3 regions of the Gracilibacillus phocaeensis genome follow, and region 3 is predicted to be linked to each of the others. Evidence: predicted binding sites of a transcription regulator. Region 3 holds the regulator's gene; each other region holds the start of a gene.

Region 1 (2,284 bases), on a different contig from region 3:
CCCGGTCCTATACCGACCACTCAACGTAGTCACTGGACGGCCTATTCGTTCAAGATCAAATCATTCCAAGTCCTATTATATCAAGGTTTATAAACTTTTCTAGCTTATAAAAAACAGGATAACACAAAAGTGCTATCCTGTCTGGTTAAACGAGTGATAAAAACTCAGGTAATTGTTGTTCATGCTTATCAAGCTTAATCTGCTCCGGCTTGATGCCTTGTTCAAGCAATACTTCAATATTCTGTACAAGGAATTCATCACTGCCGACAACATAGAAAAGTCCATCCTTATCTATAGCAAGATTTTTCACTTTATCATAGTAGTCTTTGCGATTATCGACAAACTGGGATGTGAATTTCTTATCCGCTGTTGTTTCGAAAATTGATGGAAATAAGAAGTCTCTTGATGAATCGATATTCAAGGAATGAATGTGAGTGACATTGTCCGCACGTTCCAAATAATCCATGATAAGTGGTCGGAACGTTGCCAGGCCGACACCTGATGACAGAAGGTACACATTTTTGTCTTCTCTTCTAAGCGGTACATTGGAATGCGTCTTAAATAAGGCCACTTCATTGCCGACTTCTAGATTTTTGAGAATCGTTTTAAACTCGGAACATTCGTCTTTAATGCGTGTTGTAATACCGATGGCGTTTTCATGCGGTAAAGTAGAAATGGACATATGACGAATCAGGCTGCGATTTGGTTTATCCCCGGCATTAAAACCTTCTAATGCGAAATGGGTATGAGCTCCTTCTTCCCAGGTAAAGCCTTCTGGACAGTCAAGAAAGTACGTTTTCACCTCGGGGGTTTCATCAATAATCTTATTTATTTTGGTCCAATATATCTGCATGGTATCTCCTCCATTATTTTTAATGTTATTATCTACTATACAACAAATGATAATAATTCTCAATTAATCGAGATTATTTTTATTCGGAATATGCAATCTAAGTAAATTTGTGAAAATGTGAACATTTTAAGAATAAACCATGACAACTTTTTTAAATGTGAATTGTTTCACTTTATCAGCGGCTTAAAACGCGTTATAATATAAATAAGATACATTTGTGAATATTTGAACAAATGTAATCAATGGAGGAGGTATAGGAGATGAAAGTAGCAGAAGAAGTTACCAAAAGTGTCCCTTGGAAAGGCTTCCGTGAAGGTAAATGGCAAAAGGAAATTGATGTGCGTGATTTTATTCTACAGAACTTTACGTTATATGAAGGAAAAGAAGATTTCTTAGCAGACGCCACCGTTGCGACGAAGGCATTGTGGGATCAGGTGATGCAGTTAACGAAAGAAGAACGGGAAAATGGCGGCGTATATGACTTGGATACAAAAATCGTTTCAACGATTACATCTCATGGTGCTGGTTATTTAAATAAAAGCAAAGAAAAAGTAGTAGGTGTACAAACAGATAAACCATTTAAGCGATCGTTGCAGCCATTTGGCGGTATTCGAATGGCAGTAGCGGCAGCGGAATCGTATGGTTATCAAGTAGATGATGAAGTAGTGAAAACATTCACAGAACATCGCAAAACACATAATCAAGGTGTGTTTGATGTATATACACCGGAAATCCGGGCAGCAAGGAAGGCAGGTATTGTAACTGGTTTGCCAGATGCATACGGCCGTGGACGTATCATCGGTGATTACCGTCGTGTGGCACTATATGGTGTGGATCGCCTAATCTCTGAAAAGAAACAAGAGCTTGATAGGATTGGTGATGGCACGATGACGGAGGATATCATTCGTGATCGGGAAGAAACAGCAGAACAAATCCGTGCTTTGCAAGAATTAAAACAACTAGGAGCGGCTTACGACTTTGATATTTCACAGCCAGCAACAACGGCACAAGAGGCTTTCCAATGGCTATATTTTGGCTATTTGGCAGCTATCAAAGAACAGAATGGCGCCGCGATGAGTCTTGGGCGTGTATCGACGTTCCTTGATATCTATGTTGAAAGAGACATCGCAAATGGTAACCTTACTGAAAAAGAAGCACAAGAACTAGTCGATCATTTTGTTATGAAACTCCGTCTGGTAAAATTCGCCAGAACGCCTGATTATAATGAGCTATTTAGCGGTGATCCAACTTGGGTAACCGAGTCACTCGCAGGTATGGCTGAGGATGGGCGTCCGCTAGTTACAAAGAACTCGTATCGCTTCTTGCATACGTTAGATAACTTAGGCCCAGCGCCAGAACCAAACTTAACCGTGTTATGGTCGACACAATTACCAGATAACTATAAGAAATATTGCGCTAAGATGTCGATTA
Region 2 (2,284 bases), 110 kb from region 3:
CATTCGAATGGCAATTTCTAAGGCAATCAGACCAATGCTAAGCATAGAAATAAACTCTAAGGCCAGCGAATTGGAAAAAGCCACCTTCAGAACGTCCATCGTCGCCGCCCGAAACTGTTGACTGCTTTCCGCTATTTTTTCCCGTTGTGCCTTGGACCTGCCCAATAGCTTTAATGATGGCAAGCCTTGCAGCGTATCCAGAAACGTGCCGGAAAAAGAGGCTAAAGCAGCCAATTGTTCCTGTGATTTATCTTTTGTTTTGAAACCAATAATCATCATAAAAATGGGAATAAACGGTGCCGACACCAGAATGATCAGTGCACTAGACCAATTTTGAATAAGAATAACCAACAAAATAGTTACCGTGATAACGACGGATTGAATCATTTGCGGCATATATTGGCTAAAGTAATTATCCACTTCGTCTACTGTATCCATAAAAAGGCTTGTTTTGTCACCGGATTGTCCCTTATTCGCTTCCAAAATAGGCTGTTTGATAAAATGACTGAGCAACTGTTGTCGAATATCTATTTTTGCTGCTCGCGCCATACGCATACCTAGATATTTCACGCCATACTGCAGCGTCATTCGCAGTAATAAGGCGATACACAGTAACAGGATGGTGGTTAGAATATTGGAGAAAGCCACTGATTCTAAAAATATCCGCTCGATAATCGAGACGATCAAGAAAGCTTGGACAACAATCGCCGCAGCCAGTAAAATCGCAAGCCCTAGCATGACATACAACTTTGAGCGAAGGGTTGTCATAAATGCCTTCAACATGCAGAAAATCCTCCTTTAATAGCAAGTTTTCACCATTACCTCTTATTATACACGCCTTTCGGTGCTCTATCGCTTATAAGGCGTTACATTTTTTTGACGATTTTTGTTGATCATGTACTAGCATTTATCCCTGATCAAAGATATTAAATGGAATTTACACAATCAATATTCCCTAAAAAAGATAAAATAACGACAAAATAACAGCCATATGACAAAAATTTTACATAGTCAATTATGCTCAATCGTTCGATGGTATTCGACATTATTTTTTCCATTTTTCATAAAATTATAAAATGGATTATTTTTTGTATTTCATCCCTTTATTTCCATGATCATGGCATTTGTCATTATTTTCTGAAAATTATGGTAATTAATTATTCCTAGTTACTTCATGATTATTTTTTACTAATTTGTCCATATATAGCTTTTACTTTCGATATTGGGGGTTATTGACATAACAAGATTATTGACCTAGCATATTACCTAATATTCTCTAGAACACTTTTGGATTATTACAAAAAGGTTAATAATTAATTTATTTTTAACCTTTTTTGTTAAATAAAATTAATATAATTTTATTTATTGTCTATATTATATCCACTTTTTAGCTATTATTTAGGCTATAGTGCTCTAGAAATTTTATGATAGTTGGGAGAAAGACTCACATGAATATGTATATAACAAGGGGGACCGTACAACACTGTTGAACATGTGAGAATAAATATATAGATAAGAGATAGATTGAGGAGGTATTCATTTGAGAAATTTTGATTACAAAAAGAAAATGGATCAAAAGCAAAGAGTAAAAACGTCAAGCATGAAAAAGATGGCAGCCGCAGCTTCAGCAACGCTCTTATTATTATCTACTTCACCTGCGCCAGCTGACGGTTTTCTAGGAAAATACTTAACCAATTCTAGTATAGAGGTACAAGCTGCTAGTTTAGCAGAAGTGCAGTTATTAACGAATGTCGATGTTACGGCTGATTTGACAGAACCTGTTGCTGACGATCCATATAGTCTAGATCTCGGTTTAACTGGTACCGGCTTAGCCGATGCAGAACTAATTGGTCCAGAACGAGTCGTCGTATTTAACCTTGAGGATTTAGCAGGCCAACTGTCATCAACTGGTCCAGCAGATGTATCTGTAGATATCACGGCGGTCACCATGGATGACTTACCTGGCTTAGGACCTGCTATTGATGGGTTAACAGGTGATTTAAATAGTGTTGTTGGTGAAGTGTTAGGTGTTGTCGATGACTTGCAAAGCAGTATCATACCTGAAGATCTACTCACGATAAATGGTATTTCTGAATTAGAAGGTGCTCTTGATGCCTTAACAAATATAGATGACGCCTTAGCCGACTTAGCTCAATATAATGACCAAGTGGAGGTAACAGTAAATCCAGATGGTACGGTTGTGGTTAATTTCTCTGATGGTATTGGCCAACATTTAGAAACTGCTGTAAATGATGTTATTGTCAGCACTTTGCAAAATGTTGTA
Region 3 (2,284 bases):
TTTAATTTCTGTTTGCTGCTTTTCATATTGTTTGAGATCTCGTTCATAATTGGCGGCCTTTTGTTGTAAGTAGGCACTATAGTTACCTAGATATTTCGTAGAATGATGACGCGAGATTTCATAGATAATATCGACGGTTTTATCGAGGAAATAGCGATCATGTGATACGATAATGACAGCGCCGGGATAGCTGTTGATATAACCTTCAAGCCAAGTAAGTGTCTGAATATCCAAATGGTTAGTGGGTTCATCTAGAATAAGCACATCTGGTTTGGTTAATAATAACTTACCTAAGGCGAGCCGTGTCTTTTGTCCGCCGCTCAATGATGTGATCGAAGCAGACCACATGCTTTCTGGAAAATGCAGTCCATTTAATACTGCCTTTATTTCCGTTTCATATTGATAACCGCCAGCTAATTTGAATTGCTCTTGTTTGAAATCGTAGCTGGTCAACAGTTGTTGGTATGCCTGCTGGTCATCAAGTAGATCAGGATCACCCATCTTTGCTTCCATTTCGCGTAGGGCTTGTTCTTCTTGTTGAAAGTGTTGAAAAATCTGCAGCATTTCCTGCCAGATTGTTTCGTTGGAGTCTAAGCCAGTGTGCTGTGCAAGATAGCCAAGCGAGACCTCCTTTGGTTTGTGAATTTCTCCTTCATCATACCCAAGTTGTCCCGAAATGATATTTAATAAAGTGGATTTACCAGCTCCATTACGACCTACTATCGCAATCCGATCGTGCTGCTTGACTTCCAGCTTTATGTTTGACAAAATCAGTTCTGCACCAAACTGTTTTGTGAGATTGTTTACTTGTAAATAAATCATCTTTTTCACCTCTGCTGTCCTTAGTTTATCACAGCGCTAACCGTCCGTAAAATCCCCACGATTAAAGGCGGAACCGTGTGGAAAACGGTTGGTAACATCCTGATAAGTCTCGCTCTATCGTAAAGAGCTTCGTCCTGCAATGTGACCGATTGATTACTTAGTGAAATAGTTCACGACTTTTCTGTGTTTTTCTGTTAGAATAGAGATAGGTGAATCAGTCTTCATGAGGATACCTCACATTCACTAATCGAAAGTAAGGAGAATCAGTGATGCCAAATCAAAATAAAATACCACAAGCTACAGCGAAACGTTTACCACTGTATTATCGTTTTTTAAATAATTTGCATATCCAAGGAAAATCACGTGTATCTTCCAAAGAATTAAGCGAGGCTATAAAGGTGGATTCTGCAACGATTCGACGAGATTTTTCCTATTTTGGTGCATTAGGAAAAAAAGGATACGGCTATAATGTCGAGTATTTGCTTGGTTTCTTCCGTAAAACGTTAGATCAAGATGAAAGTACTCCTGTTGCCTTAGTCGGTGTGGGGAATTTGGGTACGGCCTTCCTTAATTATAACTTTACTAAGAATAATAATACAAGAATTGACATGGCATTTGATGCGGACCATGACAAGGTAGGGACACAGGTAGGTAATATTCAGGTGCATCATATCGATGACTTGGAGAAAGAGCTAGAAGATATTTCTGTAGCCATTCTGACTGTTCCTGTGTCGGAGGCGCAGCAAATGACCGATCGTTTAGTGGAGTTAGGGGTAAACGGTATTCTGAACTTTACGCCAGCAAGGATTACGGTACCGGACCATGTCCGGGTACATCATATCGATTTAGCGATTGAATTACAGTCTTTAGTCTATTTCATGAAGCATTACCCGTTGGAAGAAGAACCAAAGCAAGGTAGAAAAAAGACACGTACGTAATAAAAAAATGGAGTAGGACAGGCTGATGCTTGGTCCTACTCCATTTTTTGTGTTATTTTTTTTTGCGTTGTTCCTGCTTGATGCGTCGGTGTAGGCCAACCAAGCGAATCGCTAATACAAAGTCGATGGTTGCAAAGATCACTAATAATATTGTAAAAAAGTTAAAGACTGTATCCTCCACAAATCTTATCGCCAAAAAAGTAAATAATATCCCTAAAGCGAAATAAAAGATAGCAGAGCGTAATGGTGAAATACGCATGTGATGATTATCCCCCAATGAGTATGAGCATTAAGTCATTTAATTGTTTCATTTGTTCTTCTAATTCTTCCGGGTCAATTGATAGCTGGGCAATAATGGCGATGGTGTTCATCGACATATGAACAATAATAGGTACAAGGATCCGTTTTGTTTCTACATAGATAAAGGATAACACCATTGCTACAGCGGTATAAATTAGGATATGGCTAAAATCCATATGAACGACCGCGAAAACAACACCAGATAATAATGCTGCAAAGAAGAA

Evidence for each region. Region 3 encodes Rex, which represses fermentation and respiration genes when NADH is low (regulators of the CRP and FNR family bind a similar motif). Its sites were predicted from a motif close to TTGTGAAATATTTCACAA; they were not measured.
Region 1: pflB (formate C-acetyltransferase) is a predicted target of Rex. The motif match lies at 1,009-1,026, and genes of this name have one in related genera.
Region 2: cydD (thiol reductant ABC exporter subunit CydD) is a predicted target of Rex. The motif match lies at 992-1,009, and genes of this name have one in related genera.

What each region holds. Positions count from the first base shown of each region.
Region 1 is NZ_LR131142.1:26,926-29,209, reverse strand. Features, by position in the region: gene E0E32_RS02470 (dihydropteridine reductase) at 146-853, opposite strand; gene pflB (formate C-acetyltransferase) at 1,114-2,284, shown strand, end outside.
Region 2 is NZ_LR131144.1:125,890-128,173, reverse strand. Features, by position in the region: gene cydD (thiol reductant ABC exporter subunit CydD) at 1-783, opposite strand, end outside; gene E0E32_RS22870 (adhesive domain-containing protein) at 1,541-2,284, shown strand, end outside.
Region 3 is NZ_LR131144.1:12,304-14,587, forward strand. Features, by position in the region: gene E0E32_RS08035 (ABC-F family ATP-binding cassette domain-containing protein) at 1-822, opposite strand, end outside; gene E0E32_RS08040 (redox-sensing transcriptional repressor Rex) at 1,092-1,760, shown strand; gene E0E32_RS08045 (YdiK family protein) at 1,813-2,019, opposite strand; gene E0E32_RS08050 (CPBP family intramembrane glutamic endopeptidase) at 2,027-2,284, opposite strand, start outside.